4 regions of the Lentibacillus sp. genome follow, and region 4 is predicted to be linked to each of the others. Evidence: riboswitches for the same ligand, from Rfam matches in the RefSeq annotation. Region 4 holds a riboswitch; each other region holds the start of a gene.
What was found. Region 4 has a riboswitch for S-adenosylmethionine ahead of VK097_RS00680 (5-methyltetrahydropteroyltriglutamate--homocysteine S-methyltransferase). Riboswitches for the same ligand answer to the same signal wherever they lie in the genome.

Region 1 (5,121 bases), on a different contig from region 4:
GTTGCCATTTTATTTTTTTATGCGGTTTATAGTATAATAGAATTATCATCTGCTATAAGCAATAGTTTATACAATATTCATTATAAATTAAGTCGAGGGAGTTTTCATCATGGCAAATATAATAAGGGATTTTTTCATTGGACTATCAAACAATCGATTGTTAAATACACAGGCGAAAAAATGGGGGTTTTCCCTGGGTGCTGATAAGTTCGTTGCCGGCACAACGGTTGAAAGTGTTATGGAAGCGGTTAAAGAACTGAATCAGCAAGGCATCAGCTGTACACTTGATAACTTGGGCGAGTTTGTTTCCGATAAAACAGAAGCCGGTCAGGCAAAGGATAAAATCATCAGGCTGCTTAATACAATCCATGAGGAAAATGCGGATTGTCATTTGTCGGTCAAATTAACCCAGCTTGGACTGGATATTGATCAGGATTACTGCATTGGAAATATGAGAGAAATTCTCAGCACGGCAAAGCAGCATGATATTTTTGTCAATATTGATATGGAAGATTATGCACATTATGACGAGACGCTGGAGGTACTGAATGCCCTCCGCAAAGACTATGATCATGTCGGAACGGTCATTCAGTCGTATCTTTACCGCGCTGAAGATGATTTGGAAAACTTGAAAGATACCCGGATCCGGATTGTCAAAGGTGCCTATAAAGAAAGCGAAGAGGTTGCTTATCCCGATAAAGCATCCATCGATCACAATTTCTTGGAGCTTGCTAAACAGCGGCTAAAGGGCGATGCGTTTACCTCAATCGGCACGCATGACCATCATATTATTAATGAGCTGAAAGCGTTTGTTGAAGAAAATAATATTGATAATGATAAATTCGAATTCCAAATGCTTTACGGTTTCCGGAATGACATGCAGAACAAACTGGCAAATGAAGGTTATAACTTCTGCACGTATATCCCGTTTGGTGATGACTGGTTCGGCTATTTCATGCGCCGTCTCGCTGAGCGCCCGCAAAATATCAATCTGGTTTTAAAGGATACGTTTTATACTGAGGACAACAAGCTGAAGAAAGGACCGGTTGCTGTCGGCGGTGCAGTTGCGGCTGTCTCAGCTTTAGCTTTCTGGTGTGTAAAATCAAATCGGAAAAAGAATGATGCAGAAGAATGATGCAATCAAGGGGCTGGAACATAACTAAAACGTTTAACATTAAAGACGAATGATACCTGGACTATTTAAGTGAAATGTATGGGTGAATCTTAACAACCGCTCCGGAAAAATGCTTCGCTTTCCCGGTGCGGCTGATGAGCCTCCTCGCGCTGTCGCACTGCGGGTCTCATCCAGGCCTATGCTCCCCCCCGGGAGTCTCCGCATTTTTCCATCGCTGGTTTAAATGAAAACGAATTTTTCTTTGATTCATTACTTTTGTCTCAGCCTCTTTTATCTTAATTTGACTAGCAGAAAGATCGTTTTGTTCCGCGCGAGTCTGCTCTCAACTCGCGCGACTCGTACGAAAAATCACATGAATCGAACGGCTGGCTTCTGGGCGTCTCTCTTACGGCAAGGTCAATTATTCCACTGCCGCAAATCCCTGTTTTAGATCTTGAATCAAATCGTCTGCATGCTCGATTCCGACTGACAGCCGTAAGAGTTCGTTGGTAAGACCGTATGAATTGCGTACTTCCTCGGGTATTTCAGCATGTGTCTGTGTCGCCGGATAGGTAATCAGACTTTCGACACCGCCAAGGCTTTCGGCAAATGTAAACAGCTTTAATGCCTGCAAAAATGGCACGGCACGGTTTTCATCTTTCAGCAAAAAGCTCAGCATGCCGCCTTTGCCCGGATAGAGTACTTTTCTAACGAGCGGCTGTGATTCAAGGTATTCCATAACTTGTTTTGCATTCTGTTCGTGCTGGCGCATGCGGACAGGCAAAGTTTTCATGCCGCGCATGACGAGCCAGCAGTCGAATGGTGACAAAGTTGAACCTGTTGAATTGTGGATATAGGCAAGTTCTTCACTCAGTTTTTCTCCTTTGGACACAACTATTCCTGCCAGTACGTCATTATGTCCGGCAAGATACTTGGTGGCACTGTGGATTACAATATCAGCCCCGTCATCAAGCGGTTTTTGGATATAAGGCGTATATACCGTGTTGTCGACGATGAAAAACAGATTATTCGCTTTAGCAATGCGCGAGACAGCTGTCATATCAATGTTTGTCATGAGCGGATTTGTCGGTGTCTCGATAAAGATAGCTTTCGTGTTTGACTGGATTTGCCTTTTCAGTTCGTCTTCATCGCTGCCGCTCCAATATGTAAAATCAATGCTCTGTTTTTGTTCGAGAAAGTCAAAATAGCGATAGGATCCGCCATAGACATCACGGCATGTTATGATATGGTCACCGCTTGCAAACAGGGAAAACGCAAGCTGAATCGCACTCATTCCGGAGCTGGTGGCAAATGCCTTGTCGCCGTTTTCAAGGCTGGCCATTGCTTCTTCAAAAACATCCCGGGTCGGATTGCCGGTCCGTGAATAATCGTAGCCATTACCATGCCCGACTTCACTATGTCTGTATGAGGTGGATAAATAAATCGGGGTGCTGACCGCTTTTAATGATTCTTCTTTCCGGTTGCCGATCTGGGTAAAAATTGTTTCACTTTGATGCGGTTGACAATACATGTTATCTCTCCTCTGATCTTGAATGTAAAATGAAGCGCCATAAATGAAAAAAACCTCTTCCGGATAAGAAGAGGGTAAACGAGTACCTGATACTTCTCATCTTAAAAGCATGATGCTTACTGGAATTGGCACAGTACTAGGGGCAGTCTGTTGCCGAGGCTTCGCAGGGCCAGTCCCTTCACCTCTCTGGATAAGAAAATGGTCACTATTAAATTGAATAATTATTATTAATTTACAGGGGAATTTAATTGCTGTCAACAGATTTTTTCCAGATTCATACGTTTTCTCGCCCATATTTCCCGGATCGTGCTGTCTATTTAGAATATTTACTTTTTTACCGGACTGGCTTACAATGAAATGAAGAGGTGGTAACGATGGGCGTTGTGACAGTTGACTTTGACGGAACGCTTTATCAGGGCAATTCATTCAAAGTGATGTTCCAGACGGCGAATAAATCATTTGGCTGGAAACAGTGGATTGTAGTTGGGACTGGTATTGTCAAAGCGGCAGCTGCCGGCCTGGTCAAAGGCAAAAATGCATTTCGAATGCAATTTTTTAAAGCATTTGCTAAATCGTTCAAAGGGATGACGCAGGCAGAACTTGATGATTTTTTCGGAGAATTGGTGGTAAAAGCCAAGCAGGAGGCTCATCATGGTTTGATACATAAAATTCGTGAACATGAACGGCAGGGGGATCATATTATTGTCTTATCCGGTGCACTCAATCCCTTTTTAAAAGCGTTTACAAAAGAACTTGAACTGGATGTACATATTATCAGCACCGAAATCGAAATAGACCGCAATGGAATTTGTACAGGCAATATAGGATCGATCATAAACGGGGATGAAAAAGTGAATCATGTCCGGGAATGGATGGACCGCCAGCAGCAGATTGGCATTCTGTCTCAGGCAGAGGGGGAAGAAACGTGGGCGTATGCTGACAGTGAAAGTGATGTTCCGCTGTTTCAATTTGTTAAATATCCGATTGTCGTGAATCCGGATGATGATATGAAAAAGATAGCTCTGAACGAGGGATGGGTGTTGTTTGGCTGAATGGGACAAGGTGCAGACACTCTGTCCTTATTAAGGGGGGATGAAAATGGCTTCGGCAGAAAAAAGCCTGGACACTCTTGAAACCGTTCTGGATATGGATGCAACATCGCTTGCCAGTGCTATTAAACAGGAGAAAATATCAAGTTACGAAGCTATTAGCACCTATATAGATCATAGCAAACATGTAAACCCTTCCATAAATGCCACAGTCGAGGATCGCTATGAAACTGCTTTGTCTGAAGCCCGCGAAATGGATAACCGGCGGGAGCAAACAGACAAAGGACCATTACATGGTGTTCCGATCAGCATAAAAGAAGCTTTTGACGTTGCTGGCATGAAGACGACCGGGGGCATCAAAAGCAGAAAGCACTTAATTGCCAGAAACGATGCTGAGATTGTCAGCAAGTTAAAAAAAGCTGGTGCGATTATTTTAGGAAAAACGAACATTCCTATGCTTTGCTTTTGTCAGGAAACGGATAATAAGCTGTATGGCAGGACAAATAATCCATGGGACCTCACAAGGACTGCAGGCGGATCAAGCGGTGGAGAGGGTGCATTGCTCGGAACAGGAGGAGCAGCTGCCGGCATTGGTTCTGACATTGGCGGTTCCATACGCTTTCCGAGTCATTTCAATGGAGTCGTTGGATTTAAGCCAGGGAAATTTCAAGTATCACCGGTTGGCCATTTTCCTTTAAACGCGCACCCTTTACAGGATCGGATGGCAGGAATGGGGCCAATGGGAAAATCAGTCCGGGATATTGAGCTCATGTATCAAGTGATAGCAACTAACCCTGTCGAGAAACAATCTATTTATGATTGTAAGGTTGATATTGTACCGGCTGTAACGGGTTTTCCATTATCAGCCAATTCGACCAACATACTTCATGAGATTGCAAATGTTTTGAGGAGATCACTCTCCGTCAACCGAATTATTCCACCATACTTTGAGGAAAGCGCCCAGCTATGGCAAGAAATTATGTCGATTGATGGCGGAAAGATGATGAAAAAACTGGCGTTTAATCATGATCGGCCGAATGTTGTGCGGGGTTATGTTCAAGAAATGATGACCAAAAACACGGAAATTCATCAATATATGTCTTGGGCGCTTATTGGTGCAAAGCTGTTTAAGCCAACGACCGGCAAACTAAGAGAAATTACCGCGATGATTAAACAGGGTGATAAGACGCTCTCGGATTATCTGAAAAATCGTATGCTCATTTTGCCGGTTTATCATACAAGCGCCCCTGAACACGGAAACGTATATCGTGAAATTTTCTCAATCCGGAAATCTTTTCTGCAATTTATGCCATATGTTGCGTATGCCAATGTATGGGGGCTGCCATCTTTGACCGTACCGGTTGATACGGATGACGACCGGATGCCGATTGGTGTCCAGATTTTGAGCCGAAATGGCAATGAAGATA
Region 2 (5,121 bases), on a different contig from region 4:
GACATCGATTATACGAGCATACATATTGTAGAAGAACCTCCGACAAAAGAACAGCTGCTGGACTTAATTTCCAAAAGTGGCATGCCACCAAAGAAGTTTTTTAATACAAGTGGAAAAAAATACCGCGAGCAAAATATGAAAGAAAAAATTAAGGATGCAAGTACTGAGGAAATGGCGGAGTGGCTGGCTTCAGATGGCATGCTGATCAAACGGCCGATCGTTATGGATGGAGAGAAAGTGACGTTGGGATTTAAAGAAGATACATTCACTGAAACCTGGCTTTAAGGGGTTGTTCAAAAAGTCCGGTAACAATGACACATCGAATTTTTCGTTGGTTTGTTTTTCGCGGCTCATGTATTTAAACGCATACATTCCGCTCCTTGGAAAAGAAGAACACTTTTCCTGTGTGCGAGGCAGCTCAGTGAAGCTTACCTTGTGCTCAAAACTGCGCTGCCTCGAACTTCTCGGTCCTTGTTATCCTCCTTTTTGAACACACATTTTTAAAATAGACAGAAATACTAGAAAAATACACGGCTGCCTAGTATAGTTAGGGTGACAGCTACAATGATTTATGGAGGGATACTGATGAACTTACCGAAAGACTTGTTTTATACAGAAGATCATGAGTGGGTGAAAAAAGAAGACGGGAAAGTTCGGATTGGCATTACTGACTTTGCTCAGGATGAGCTTGGAGACATTGTTTTTGTCGAACTGCCTGAAGAAGGTGATGAACTTGAGGCGGATGAGCCATTCGGCAGTGTTGAGTCCGTTAAGACAGTTTCAGAATTGTACGCTCCGCTCAGCGGGAAAATTGTCGAAGTTAACGAGGAGCTTGAAGACAGCCCGGAATTCGTTAATGAATCACCATATGACAAAGCTTGGATGGTAGTTGTGGAGCCGTCAAATGAGTCTGATGTCGATCAGTTATTATCTGCTGAGCAATATGAAGAAGCCGTTAACAAAGAATAATAACAATTGATGATGAAAAAGCTGACTCACTCTTTAATGAGAAAGTCGGCTTTTTTAATAGTTAATGGATTCCAATCATATAATATCTATACCCCTATCATGATGTTTCCTTAAGGAGTGCAATATGGATGACAGAGTATGCCGAAAAAGTTATCATTGTGGAAGGGTTGACCGATAAGAAGCAAATCAAAAAGGTGATTGCTGAGGATGCAGAAATCATCTGTACAAACGGAACACTTGGCGTGGAAAAGTTTGATGAGCTTCTCGAAGACTATGACCTCGACAATCGGGATGTTTATATTTTGGTTGATGAGGACAGTCCGGGCATCAGACTTCGCAATCAGCTGTCACGTGAGCTTCCGCATGCCGAGCATATTTATGTCAGCAGTGATTATCGCGAAGTGGCGACAACACCTGAAAATATATTGGCTACTGAGCTGGCAGGGAAGCGATTCGAGGTTAATCCGATTTTTCTGATTTAGGGTGATTTTTTTGCAGCAGGTAACTGATGACGTATTGCAGCAAGAACATTATTTATTATATATTTATACACCATTTTGCGGGACTTGTGCGCTTGCAAGATCCATGGCCGAAAAAATAGAATCGGTTCATCAGCAGGATATTTTTTATGAAATGAATGCGTCACTCAATCCCGAGTTTATGCAGGATTATATGATTGAAAGTGTCCCTTGCCTGCTGATCAAGGAAGACGGGGGAATTAAGGATAAAGTATATGCGTTCAAGTCGATTGCCAACATATACAACTATTTGATGGAATACAGGCCGGAGCTGTTTGCTAAAAATTAATTTTGTTGGCATCTCGAGTAAGGCATGCTTGTTTTGAAAATCGATTAAAAATGAATACGGATTTTCTCTTATCCAGAGCGGTGGAGGGGCTGGCCCTATGAAACCGCGGCAACCTCAAATTTCAGTTATTTGAAAGGTGCTAATTCTTGCGAAGCGTATGCTTTGGCAGATAAGGGAACGTGAAGATGATGTGTGCATACGTCTTTCTGTTCTCTTACAGAAAGGCGTTTTTCTTTTTTAAAAAGATTGGTGGCGTTGTATTCTGATTTTGACAAAGCAGCATTTAAAGAATTGATAACAACCAGCGGTACTGGCAAAAGTTCGTTTGTGCGCCTTTTGAACTGGAAGAACGCACTCATTCTGGAAGGCGATGAGTCCCCATACGTGAATGTAGTAGCAGCGAAAAAAGAAAATAAGGATAACGAAGCCATCAACACATTAGTGGATGTGCTGCACTCTGATGAAATTCAAAACTTTATCAAAGAAGAGTTTAATGGCGCTGTGGTACCGGTTGAGGGCAAATCGGAGTGAAGTTTCACTTAAGGGAATCTACAGCATTTGGAAGTAAATTGCTCTATGCTTAAATGCAACATAGCTTAATCGTTTCAGTTATAATATATCTCATTTTTGCCGTCCACAGGCGTTTATATGCGAATTGTCGAGGTATTGAGGATATGATATTCTTAATACTGTAATCAAACGAAAGGATGGTTCACTATTAATAGTGGAATAAGAATGCATTATACTCCAGAAATGGAAAGAGCAATGCAGCAGTCGCACAAAATGGGCTATGTCGAATATGAAAGGAATCTGGAAAACCGAATAGCCGTTGAAAAAAGGCGACAGAATGAATATGAGAAATGTAAACACATGATAGCTGAAATTGACAGTCACATTCATACTTGATAAAAAACATCCGGCACTCATAAACAGGGTGCCGGATTTTAATGTTTTATATGTTTTGGCTTTGTGGTCGCCTGTTTTACTGAGCCAGCAATGCGCCTGCTCGTATTTCGGTACTCACGCTCATAGTTCTAAGCTCCCGCCCATGTTTACATACTCCGGAACATGTTAGTGATTTTCCGTCCATATTTCTCTTTTCGGGCACAAGCTTCCCGACCTTGAACAACCTCTTGAAAAAATTTCATAAAAAACAGCAATAATAACAGGGAATGTGATGATTGAAGTCGAATATGTATATAAACGAAGTCTTCAGGGAGGTACATATTTTGAAATTATTAAGCTACAGAATTAAAGGTAGCCCAGGATCATCAAGAATGGGCTTTATGCATGGAGAAAAAATTGTCGATCTTCAGGAAGCCTGGAAAAGATTGCAGCGTGACAACAGCGATAATGATGCGGCGGATGCCGCGAACAGGCTTTTCCCCGCTGAGCCGGCGCAATTTTACTCAGCTGGTTTGTCAGTCATCGAACAAGCAAAAGAGGTACAGACCTACGCAAGAACGAATCATATGGATGATATCTGCTTCAACCGCGACGGCGTCTATCTGTCCACACCAGTTCCGTCACCATCTAAAATCATATGTGTCGGCAAAAATTATGCGGCACATGCAGCGGAGATGGACAGTGATGTACCGGACTATCCGGTAATATTTGCCAAATTTGCAAATGCGCTGATCGGCCCCGAGGATGCGATTGAAAAGCCGGTGTTCGTTAATAAGCTTGACTATGAGGCTGAGCTGACGGCAGTCATCGGGAAAGAAGCGTCACATGTGAAACGTGAGGAAGCTCTTGATTACATTGCCGGCTATACAATCGGCAATGATATTTCGGCCCGTGACCTGCAGAAGCGGACACCACAGTGGCTGCAGGGTAAGACATTGGACCGTTCAACACCTGTCGGCCCATGGGTTGTGACAGCCGATGAGGTGGGTGATGTCGGCAATTCATCGGTTTATTCTTATGTAAATGGGGAGGAGCGACAATCAGCAACGACGGAAAAACTCATCTTTGATATTCCCCATCTAATCGAATTCATTTCGTCCCTAATCACACTTAAACCCGGTGACTTGATTATGACAGGGACACCGGATGGGGTTGGTATGGGGATGGAACCGCCCCAATTTTTAAATGATAAAGACACCATAGGGGTGGAAATTGACAAAATCGGGTGGATGGAAAATCGTGTGAGTGAAGTTAAGCCCGGGTTTAGTCGGCCTTCCTTGAACTTCTGGAATCGCTGTTGACTTATCGCCCCGAGCCTTTGTTCTTCCTGGCCAGCTTTTCCCAATCTTTTATTCCAGGTGGTTGTTCCAGCCAATTGTGTTTGATCATGATATCAGTTCCACTTTTTGCAAGGCGGGTAACTTCCAGCGAAAAGTATTAACGCCTCAGTTATGTTTTCATCCATATTAAGCATCGCTAAGCTCCAGACCAAGTATGAGTAAAATGTTTACGGGAAGGGATATAGAGGATCGAATATTCTGATATCAGGAATACGCTGGCGTATTCCCGGTATCAGAGAAGCTTAATCCTTTGTTTCTATGGTTCAAACAACAAAGGAACTCTCACCTTTGACAGAATAGATTCGCCAAAAATCAAACAAAAGGTGGAGTTCCTATGTATGATCATACCAATAATACGACCAATTTAAAAGCTATAGAACAATCGCTGTTTCAGTACCTTCAGGGCTACTTTCATGAGATCCTTTTAAAGGTTTTAGAGGATATGGATGTTTGGCTGATGGAAAGCCGGATCATCAACGTTATAAGTATGAGGAAAAACAAGCGGCTTCCATGGATACCGTATTCGGCTCGGTAAGGGTGAAGAGGCGAAAGCAGGAAAAGGGTTTCGAGACGGATTGGATGCGCCCGATGGGCTCAGCCGAATCCAACATGAACTTCTTTTCCCGGCGCCTGAAGAAAATGGGTTACAGCTGGTCTGAGAATGGTCTTGAAGCTATGACCACAGCCATTATTCACCGATTTGATGGCACGCTGGGAGAGGAGCTTGATTTAACATCATCAACTGAACATCAGGACGACAGTTCTCAGGAAGAAACGGTTTCGCTTAAACGATTACTGAAACAAAAGACAAGACAGTCTGTGGGAGCTATTATGGGCAGCATGCCTGTACTGTGGGGTAAGGAGCCAGGCAGTAATACAGCACAGGCGTTGCGTGGGTTAGCTGGGTTCCAGTCCCCATAAAAGCAGGATATGAAGCTCAGGAGCCAACAAGGCGTTGTATAGGTTTAGAAAACTGTTTCATATCATGTGTTAGAGCCAAAAATAGATTTATACGGGCCGCGGGTAAGATAACAACCGTCTTTACATCAACAACCAAAAACAAAATACAAAGGTCGAGAGAAACTTCCCGCAAAAACTT
Region 3 (5,121 bases), on a different contig from region 4:
TCCCTGGTTTTTATAGCGTTCTATGGAAGTTGCAAGCATCTCCATTTCTGTGTCTTTAAAATAAGGCTGAATCACTTCAGCGATGTCTTCTGCACTGTTTTCCTGAACCCAGTTTTGTGCTTTATGGACTGCCTTTGTAAAATGCTTGATTGTTTCCGGGCTATTGTTCATAAAGCTTTCTTTTGTCATAAAAGTTGTATATGGAACGTGGCCTGATTCCTTCCCAAAGGAGGCGACTATATGCCCTTTTCCTTCTTTTTCAAATGTGCTTGCCGTTGGTTCAAATAACTGGACATATTCGGCATCACCGGAAGCAAATGCACCCGGGATATTGGCGAAATCAACATTTTGAATTAAGTTTAAATCGGCGTGCGGATCAATGCCATGTTGTTTCAAAACGTATTCTCCGACCATCTGTGGCATGCCGCCGACACGCTGCCCGAGAAATGTACTGTCTTTAAGATTTTCCCATTCGAAATCAGGCTTTGGTTCCTTGGCGACCAGAAATGTCCCGTCTGTCTGGGTTAATTGGGCAAAGTTAATGACTTTGTCTTTTGATCCTTGTGCCTGAACATAAATGGACGTTTCTGATCCGACAAGGGCAACATCTGCGCCATCCGACAGCAATGCTGTCATGGTTTTATCGCCACCCCATGTAGTCTGAAGCTCAATACTGATACCTTCTTCTTCAAAAAAGCCTTTTTCAATCGCTACATATTGCGGCGCATAGAAGATTGAGCGTGTCACTTCAGCTAATTTAATGTTCGATGCTTCACTGCCGGATCCGCAGGCTGATACAGTGATAAGCAGCAGACTTGAAAATAAAGCAATAAAGAAACGCTTTTTCATCAATATTCGTCCCTTTCGCATAATAATAGTGTTATGTCAACATAGTTTATGCGCCCAGAAACAATGTGTGAATGCCCATATAAGTGCGTGTTCAAACAAAAAACCGGCCCCCAATAATGAGACCGGCTGTCAGCATAGAGCTGCCGATATTTTCCTTCATATGTTAAATCCTTTGGGATGAGGAAACTGTAAATTAAGATGGCTTTCAATCAGCCCTTGTAAATCGGACCTGCATTCCGGATTTCTTCACTTGCGTGGTTGAATTTGCTGAAGTTTTCGTGAAATTTCATCGCCAAGGCTTTTGCTTCAGCATCATACGCTTCTTTATCAGCCCAGGTATTCCGGGGTACAAGCACTTCATCCGGGACACCGGGTACATGCATTGGTGCTTCAAGTCCGAAAATATCGTCCGTAACGGTTTCGATATTGTTCAGTTCACCTTCCAATGCGGAATGCACCATGGCACGGGTGTAAGAAAGTTTCATACGCTGCCCGACACCATATGATCCACCGGTCCAGCCGGTGTTGACAAGAAAGACACTGGAATTGTACTGGTCAATTTTTTCACCGAGCATTTCAGCATATGTTGCTGGAGCCAGCGGCAGGAATGGCGAACCAAAACAAGCCGAAAAAGTTGCTTGCGGCTGTGTCACGCCTCGTTCCGTACCGGCAAGTTTGCTCGTATAGCCGCTCAGGAAATGATACATGGCCTGTTCTTTGGTCAGTCTGCTGATTGGCGGCAGTGTACCGGAGGCATCAGCCGTCAGGAAAATAATCGTATTCGGATGACCGGCTATACTCGGCGACACGATATTGTCAATATTTTCGAGCGGATAGGCTGCACGCGTATTCTCTGTCAGTGATGTGTCGTCATAGTCCGGTTCACGGGATGATTCATCAAGGATGACGTTTTCCAGCACAGAGCCAAAGCGGATTGCGTTGTAAATCTGCGGTTCTTTTTTCTGCGACAGGTTGATACACTTGGCATAGCATCCGCCTTCAATGTTGAAGACACCATTTGAACTCCACCCGTGTTCATCGTCACCGATCAGACGGCGATAAGGGTCTGCTGAAAGGGTTGTTTTGCCTGTTCCGGAAAGCCCGAAGAATAATGCAACATCACCTTCCTGACCGACGTTTGCCGAGCAGTGCATAGACAAAATATTGTTTTGCGGCAGAATATAGTTCATGACGGAAAAAATTGATTTTTTGATTTCACCGGCATATTGGGTTCCACCGATCAGGACAATCCGTTTTTTAAATGAAACAAGAATAAATGTTTCGGAATTCGTGCCATCTACTGCCGGATCTGCCTTGTATGTTGGTGCGTAGATAACGGTGAAATCGGATTGATGCGCAGCAAACTCTTCATCTGTAGGTGTGATAAACAGCTGCCGGGCAAATAAATTGTGCCATGCATATTCATTGATCACCTCAATTGGCAGACGATGGTTCGGATCGGCACCAGCGAACCCTCTGAAATGAAAAAGCTCATTTTTGTCGTGCAAATAAGCGGTAACCTTTCTGAAAAGGTTATCGAAGGATTCTTCATCGATAGGGCGGTTGACATCACCCCATTCAATAAAGTCTTCACAAATATCGTCCTGCACAATGAATTTATCCTTTGGCGAACGACCGGTATACATCCCTGTAGAGGCGCAGACTGCACCGGTGGCACTCAAAGTCGCTTCGTTCCGTTCAAGGATTTTCTCGACCAATGTTGGTACTGCAAGGTTCGTCTGTATATTAGAATGAGTCAGCAATTCTTTCGTTACAAGTGCATCTTCTTTTGTTTTCATTTTTGATACCTGCCTTTTAGTAAATTCAATCGAAACTCGACTTGATGACTTAATTTGATATTAGTATAACACATTCCGTAAATTAGTCCATACTATTTTATTAATTAATTATATGAAATTTTCATGTGAATGTTGTCTGTGCTCATGAAAACAGTTGACATCGCATACGCTTTTCGGTACCATTATTTGCGAGCGGATACTCTCTTATTCAGAGTTGGTGGAGGGACAGACCCGATGAAGCCCGGCAACCATCACGCAATGTGAAAAGGTGCTAATCTGGTGCAAGGATCATTCCTTGAACAATAAGAGCGAAAGGCCTCAGGTTCCTTTCCTCTTGATGCAGGAAAGGTTTTTTTGTTTTTAAAGGATGTTCAAAAAGTCCGGTTACAATGGCACATTGAATTTCTCGTTGTTATCCTCCTTTTTGAACACGTACTTTCAGAAGTTAAATGATTGTAAAATACACTGAAAAAGAGTTCCGTACCACAGATTTAAGGGAGGATATGGCCACATGGCTGTAAAACGTCGTTTGTTCACATCTGAATCAGTGACGGAAGGTCATCCTGATAAAATTTGTGATCAGATTTCAGATGCGATACTGGATGAAATACTAGCAAAAGATCCAAATGCAAGGGTTGCGTGTGAAACAACTGTTACGACAGGGATGGTACTTGTAGCGGGAGAGATCACAACAACGACATATGTGGATATTCCATCGATTGTCAGGCAGACCATTAAAGACATCGGCTATACCCGGGCAAAATACGGCTTTGATGCTGAAACATGTGCCGTTCTTACGGCGATTGATGAACAATCACCTGACATTGCCGGCGGAGTTGATACAGCTTTGGAAGAACGTCAGGGAAAAATGAGCGATGAAGAAATTGCTTCGATTGGTGCAGGTGACCAGGGATTGATGTTCGGCTTTGCCTGCAACGAAACAGAAGAGCTGATGCCGCTGCCGATTTCGCTGTCACATAAACTGGCAAAACGGCTTGCAGATGTCCGGAAAGAGGGCGTCTTGGATTATCTGCGGCCTGACGGGAAAACACAAGTGACAGTCGAATATGATGAACATGATATCCCGGTACGCGTTGATACGATCGTTATTTCAACCCAGCATCACCAGGAAGCATCGGCAGAACAAATTGAGAAAGACATGATTGAGCATGTTATTCGACCGACTGTACCGGCAAATCTTCTGGATGAAACAACGAAATACATCATTAATCCGACAGGCAGGTTTGTTATCGGCGGACCACAGGGCGATGCCGGAATGACTGGAAGAAAAGTTATTGTTGACACATATGGCGGCTATGCCCGTCACGGCGGTGGTGCATTCAGCGGCAAGGATTATACAAAAGTCGATCGCTCCGCCGCATATGCAGCACGTTATGTTGCCAAAAATATTGTAGCTGCTGAACTGGCCAAAACATGTGAAGTCCAGCTGGCCTATGCAATTGGCGTAGCTGAACCGGTATCAATTTCCGTTGATACATTCGGTACGGGTAGTGTCAGTGAAGATGAACTCGCAAAGGCAATCCGGAAAGTGTTTGACCTCCGTCCGGCCGGTATTATCCGGATGCTTGATTTGAAAAAGCCAATCTTTAAAAATACTGCTGCATACGGTCATTTTGGCAGAACAGATACGCTGTTCCCGTGGGAAAAGACAGATAAGCTTGAAGAACTTCAGGCATTGGTGCATGAGGGATGATAAGGAATCTAAAAAAGTGCGGGCGAAACCGCATTTTTTTTCGTCATCAGCCAGGAAATTCTTGTCAAAACTGAAACTATAAAGAAGGGGATCGTCAGCTATCTACGACCCGAGGGGTGTCTGAAAATAAGTATATATCAGAAATGATAATTTCTTTAAAAAACAATTCCAACCATCTATATACTATTTAATTATGGTATAATTTTTTAATGGTTCTAAAGAGGTATGAAAGAGAAAGAGGGGGATAAATTATGTGTGGTTTTATCGGTATGCTCCGAAATAATCCCATAGCACCAAATGATCAGCAGCAAAACAATTTTAAAAATCAAAACAATGTGATGTTTCAAAGAGGACCTGATGATGAAGGGTATTACCATGATGAATATGTTTCGTTCGGATTCAGGCGGCTGAGCATCATTGATATTGACAGCGGTGCACAGCCGTTAAGTTATAATGATGATAAAATTTGGCTTATCTTTAATGGTGAAATCTATAATTATATTGAGCTGCGCAATGATTTAATGGAACAGGGCTTCAGTTTTACCATAGAATCGGATGCGGAAGTGATTGCTGCATTATTTGCAAAGCACAAAGAGCAGGCATTTCGACATTTGCGCGGCATGTTCTCTATCCTATTGTGGGACAAACAAGAGGAAACAATGTATGGCGCACGTGATCCGTTTGGCATTAAGCCTTTATTTTACCGGGAAACAAAAGACGGAACAGTGTTCGCCTCAGAAAAAAAGAGTTTGACATTAA
Region 4 (5,121 bases):
TATCAGATCACCTCACTATAACGTGACAAGTAAGCATAAGACTTATTTTTTCTCAGCAGTCATTTTATTCTATCTTGTGGAAGGGTCACCATTTGCTCTGGCTGCTGATGATTATTTGGTCAGTGCGCTGGTATTTCAGTTGTCTACGATGGCCTTTATTGTGGCGCCGCTATTTATTCTGAGTTTCCCGAAAGCATATCTGAAAATCTTTTTCTGGCGTCACAAACGGTCAAAAATTGCCAAATTCTTATTTGCGCATCCATGGCCGCTGGCGGTCGTATTCAATGGCCTTGTCACGGTATTCCTTATCCCGTCGGTTTTTAATGCCGTTACTGGAAATGCGCTGCTGCAGTTTCTCTATGAGGTATTGCTCGTGACATTCGCACTTCTTACATGGTGGATCATCATTCAGCCATCGAGGGAAATATCCGATCATAGCTATTTCATGCGTGTGGCCTATGTATTTTTCACCGCATTGTTTTTAATGCCGATTGGTATTTTCCTGTTGGTCATACAGGATCCGATGTATACCTCCTACACAGCGGTTTCCGGCGAACTGCTTCCTGCATTGACAGCTGTTTATGATCAGCAGCTGGCAGGCGGTGTGCTGAAATTTCTGCAGTTGTCCAGTTACTCGGTCGCTCTGTTTTACCTGTTGAAAATGTGGGGGTTGCAGGAGGAAGAAAACGAAGGAAAAGTGGATGACGATACGCGTGTTGTTCAAGGTGTCGTCATTAAATTGAATGAGCGCAACAGACGAAATAAAGGGAAAAAACGATAAATTATACACTTGCCAAACTTTGACAAACAATTACTCAATGAAATTCCAATTATAGGCGGAACAGTTTAGCGGCAATTTTATGGGAGCAAAAAACAGCTCGCAGAAATCATCTGCAAGCTGTTTTTTCGTTATCCCCAAACTTCTTTTGCCACATCCACAATGAATTTCAGCTTTGCCCATTGCTGTTCTTCACTCAGTTCGTTGCCGTGATGGGTGGAAGCAAAGCCGCATTGCGGACTCAGACACAGCTGGTTCAACTGGACATATTCTGATGCTGTTTTGATGCGGTCAACCACGTCTTTATTGTCTTCCAATGCGCCCGTTTTCGATGTCACCACACCGAGCACAACACGCGGCCCATCTTCCGGAATGTATTTGAGTGGGTTGAATCCCCCTGAACGCTCGTCATCATATTCAAGGAAAAATCCATCTACTTTACCCTTCGCAAACAGTTTTGGGGCAATACGGTCATAACTGCCTTCAAATGCCCATGTTGAGCGGTAATTGCCGCGGCAAAGATGTACCGTAACGGTTAAATCGTCCGGTTTCTTCGCAAGGCTTTCATTCAGGACTCGGACAGCCAAATCAATCAGAAAATCCCGGGCATCACCGGAGTCCTCATTCCAAGGCACGCTGTCTGCCGCAAGTCCTGCAATATATACATCATCCAACTGCAGGTAGCGAAGACCCGCGTCGTAAAACGCCTGAACCGCATCCTGGTATGTTTGGATGATATCTTCAGCATATTTCTCCAGATCCGGGTAAATATCAGGGTTTCTGATCCCATCATTAAAAAACATATTCGGACTTGGGATGGCAAATTTTACGGAAGATCTTCCGTCCACGATATCAATCAAATCTTTGACATCTCCAAGAAACGGATGGTCCGGATTGAAGGAAATGTCACCCGAATTCCGGACATTATATTTTTCCGATTCTTGGCCCTGAAATGCATAACCGTGTTCAGGAACATAGCCTTCAAACCCGTTCAGATGCTCCATGAAATCAAGATGGAACCATGTCCGTCGGAACTCACCGTCAGTTACAGCCTGCAACCCCGCTTCAATTTGCTTGTCAACAACCCGTTTGATTTCTTCGTTTTCCACCTCACGTAACCGGTTGGCGGAAATCGTGCCGTTTTGAAATTCACTTCTAGCTTCATGCAGCCGGTCAGGGCGCAGCAGACTTCCAACGTGGTCTGCACGGAATGGTGCTTTTGTTACAGTTTGAGTCATTGTCATACCCTCTTTCTGTTAAAATTTGGTTTTGGATACAAGGTGATTGATAACCGAATCAATAACGGAAACGTAAAAAACCTCTTCAGATAAGAAGAGGTTTGAAATTCATCATCACTCTTCTTATCTGTAAGCATTACGCCTTCTGGAATTAGCACAGTCATAGACCGATGCTGAGGCTTCAAAGGGCCAGTCCCTCCGCCTCTCTGGATAAGAATGTTTTAATTCAATTATGAGATTAATGAACAGATTACACCAGTTATATTTGAATGTCAAGAAGGAATTTTCAAAAAAAGAAGTCAGGTGGTTATGTTACAATAATCTATACTTACTGATATTTAACGAGGACAATACAAGTGTTATTAGAATTAATTGATGATAAAAGCCAATGTTTTAAGTGTTATAAAAAGAGGGGTTCCATGGTCTATGCTTACATCATGATGCTTTTTGTGGTGATTTTTTATGCGGGGAATATTCTAACGGGAAGGGCGATTAATGAGCTGCCGCCATTCACGATTGCGTTTTTCCGTCTGGCGGTGGCGTTTATCGTTACACTGCCTTTAGGTCTGCGCAGCGCCTGGCGATATCGTCATAAGTTTTTGAAATATAAAAAACCGTTTTTGATCATGACATTAACAGGGATTACGTTTTTCAATACGTTCATTTATAGTGCGCTGCAGTTTACAACGTCTGCGAATGTGTCCGTTCTGGAAGCGGTTATTCCGGTTGCAACGGTTGTCCTGAGTGCCATCCTTTTAAAGGAAAGACTCCGTAACGTGCAATTATTAGGGGTGCTTATATCTTTGTTGGGTGCTGTTTGGGTCGTGCTGGATGGCAACATTTTCTCGCTCGCAGCTATGAACTGGAATATCGGCGATGCCATTATGATCGGTGCAATTATATCATGGGCGGTCTATTCCATTCTGGTAAATAAATATATGCATTTGTTCCCGCAATTCGGAGCTCTTTTCGTCATGAGCGGTATTTCAGCAGTTGTGCTGCTGCCCATTGTTATGGTTGAATGGTTTATCACAGGAGTGCCAACTGAATTAAAGATTCCGTCAAACATGTTAGGACTGACTTATCTCGGCATTTTTCCATCGTTTATAGCACTCATTTTTTATAATCGTGCTGTGGGGAAGCTTGGTGCTTCACAAGCTTCAATATTTTTAAACTTTCTGCCGGTGGTCACGATGATCGGAGCATATCTTTGGCTCGATGAAACGATCACATTGATGAAGATTGCTGGTGCTTTGGTCGTCATTTCCGGTGTTATTTTGACGACAAAAAAACGTAAGGAAATGACCGAATCAAACATACGGCAAGCCGTTAACGAAATAGATTAAAATCTTACAGTTTACATAAACTAACAGAACGACTGAGAGTGATACAGGAGTGAAGTTATGGCGCTAAACGGAGAGATCGTTTCCGGAGAATTTGACTCGAGGGCTCAAGCATTTATACTGCAAAAGGTGAAGCATTTCTCTACCGAAACAATCCTTAGCAAAAAGCAGCTGAATGCACTTTTCGATTATTTGACTGAAAACAGACGCGAAGAGGACGGACAAGTTCTGACGTTATATGATCAAGTGCTCGTCCGTCTGAATCAGGAGGAAGTTGAGCAATTTATAAATGACCTTGATACCATCAAGTCCCGGTTTCAGTAATTCTGATTTAATATACAAGTCATTTGTCCGGATTCAGGGATCATCCAGTGAGCTCAAAGTCCCTGTTGCTTTTATACATGTTTAAAAGTTTGTCAAGTTGCTGACTGCACCTTATTGTTTTTTGATCTGTTAAGCCATATGTCAATCCCGCTTCAATCATTTCCTTTTGTTTGGCCAGGATAGCCATTTCCAACCCCGATTGTTGCGGTTTTGCTTCAAAAACTTTCATATATATCCACCTTTCATAATATGTAAAATTATCGGGACCTTTGACTTAAAAACGCGCACAAAAACTATTATGTCCATTACTGATATCAAACGCAATAGATTCTACAAACAAAGTCAAAACATTACATAATGCGACATAATTTATCAGAAAGGGAGATTGAATTAGATTTAAAAAAGGGCGGGAATGCGAGTCATGATCAATTTTTGTAGGCAGATGTAGTTTCAGGTGTTCCAGACAATACAAATCCCCGATCCTAACAAGCTTCCCGTCGTATATGAAAGGCGAAAAAGAGGGTCCGCGATGAATTGGAGGATGGACCGCATTCTTGTGTTGACAGCGGGGCAGGCGGAGGAAAAGGCGTTCAGGAAGTGCTGCAAACTTCAACTCAGCTGTCCCATTCTCCCAGCACGTCGCCGATTTCTCTTGAATGAATGACCTCATCGGCATATTTGTTAAGGTCAGTCGGATCCCGGTTGACAATCACCAGCCTGGCACCATTTTCCTTGGCGATCAACGGAAACTGATTGGCCGGTGTGACACTCAATGAGGATCCCAGCACAATAAACAGATCAGCTTTTTCTGACTCAGCCAGCGCAAATTGGAAAGCGTCCTGTGGAAGCATTTCCCCGAACAGTGTGATCGAAGGCCGCAAAATGCCGTCGCATTCGCAATAGTATTCCTGATTGACGTATTCCTCACTGTTGTATTCTTTCCCGCACGACTGGCAGTGCAATTTAGTTAGGGTGCCATGCAGTTCGGCAACATTTTGATTGCCTGCTTCCTGGTGGAAACCATCGACATTTTGCGTAATGATCGACTGGACAAGTCCTTGCTTTTCCCATTCTGCTAAAATCTGGTGCCCTTTATGCGGCTTATAATCCTTTACACTTTGCACCCGCGTCCGGTAAAAGTCGATGAAAGCCTCAACATTATTGTTCAATGCATCGGTACTGGCAATTTTGCTTGGATCTTTCTGATTCCACAATCCCTGATTGGCCGAGCGGAAATCAGGCAGACCGCTTTCCGTAGACATGCCGGCACCGGTAAAAACAACCGTATGATTCGATTCGTTCAGCCAATGTTTCATGAGTTATACCTCCTTGTGATTGACCTCATATGAAAAATGTATCACGTATTATGTGTTCTCACAATTAAATGATTCCCATTCTAAATGGTTTTGACAGTCATTTCCATCGCCTGCTCTTAGCA

Region 1: linked by a shared signal. The riboswitch ahead of VK097_RS01250 (PLP-dependent transferase) and the one ahead of VK097_RS00680 (5-methyltetrahydropteroyltriglutamate--homocysteine S-methyltransferase) in region 4 are both predicted to bind S-adenosylmethionine.
Region 2: linked by a shared signal. The riboswitch ahead of VK097_RS02685 (MetQ/NlpA family ABC transporter substrate-binding protein) and the one ahead of VK097_RS00680 (5-methyltetrahydropteroyltriglutamate--homocysteine S-methyltransferase) in region 4 are both predicted to bind S-adenosylmethionine.
Region 3: linked by a shared signal. The riboswitch ahead of metK (methionine adenosyltransferase) and the one ahead of VK097_RS00680 (5-methyltetrahydropteroyltriglutamate--homocysteine S-methyltransferase) in region 4 are both predicted to bind S-adenosylmethionine.

The regions. Positions count from the first base shown of each region.
Region 1 covers NZ_DATGTT010000007.1:1,019-6,139, forward strand. The annotation lists gene VK097_RS01245 (proline dehydrogenase family protein) at 110-1,135, shown strand; gene VK097_RS01250 (PLP-dependent transferase) at 1,536-2,645, opposite strand; SAM riboswitch class I at 2,739-2,842, opposite strand; gene VK097_RS01255 (HAD family hydrolase) at 3,020-3,697, shown strand; gene VK097_RS01260 (amidase) at 3,744-5,121, shown strand, end outside.
Region 2 covers NZ_DATGTT010000013.1:74,618-79,738, forward strand. The annotation lists gene VK097_RS02665 (arsenate reductase family protein) at 1-285, shown strand, start outside; gene gcvH (glycine cleavage system protein GcvH) at 586-969, shown strand; gene VK097_RS02675 (toprim domain-containing protein) at 1,098-1,451, shown strand; gene VK097_RS02680 (thioredoxin family protein) at 1,462-1,776, shown strand; SAM riboswitch class I at 1,842-1,952, shown strand; gene VK097_RS02685 (MetQ/NlpA family ABC transporter substrate-binding protein) at 2,032-2,307, shown strand; gene VK097_RS15520 (YuzK family famiily protein) at 2,560-2,682, shown strand; gene VK097_RS02690 (fumarylacetoacetate hydrolase family protein) at 3,054-3,983, shown strand; gene VK097_RS02695 (UPF0236 family transposase-like protein) at 4,473-4,943, shown strand.
Region 3 covers NZ_DATGTT010000053.1:8,538-13,658, reverse strand. The annotation lists gene VK097_RS09745 (ABC transporter substrate-binding protein) at 1-849, opposite strand, end outside; gene pckA (phosphoenolpyruvate carboxykinase (ATP)) at 1,059-2,648, opposite strand; SAM riboswitch class I at 2,850-2,957, shown strand; gene metK (methionine adenosyltransferase) at 3,160-4,362, shown strand; gene asnB (asparagine synthase (glutamine-hydrolyzing)) at 4,614-5,121, shown strand, end outside.
Region 4 covers NZ_DATGTT010000005.1:33,926-39,046, forward strand. The annotation lists gene VK097_RS00675 (cytochrome c oxidase assembly protein) at 1-781, shown strand, start outside; gene VK097_RS00680 (5-methyltetrahydropteroyltriglutamate--homocysteine S-methyltransferase) at 910-2,016, opposite strand; SAM riboswitch class I at 2,137-2,233, opposite strand; gene VK097_RS00685 (DMT family transporter) at 2,436-3,362, shown strand; gene VK097_RS00690 (hypothetical protein) at 3,420-3,683, shown strand; gene VK097_RS00695 (aspartyl-phosphate phosphatase Spo0E family protein) at 3,724-3,912, opposite strand; gene VK097_RS00700 (NAD-dependent protein deacylase) at 4,298-4,999, opposite strand.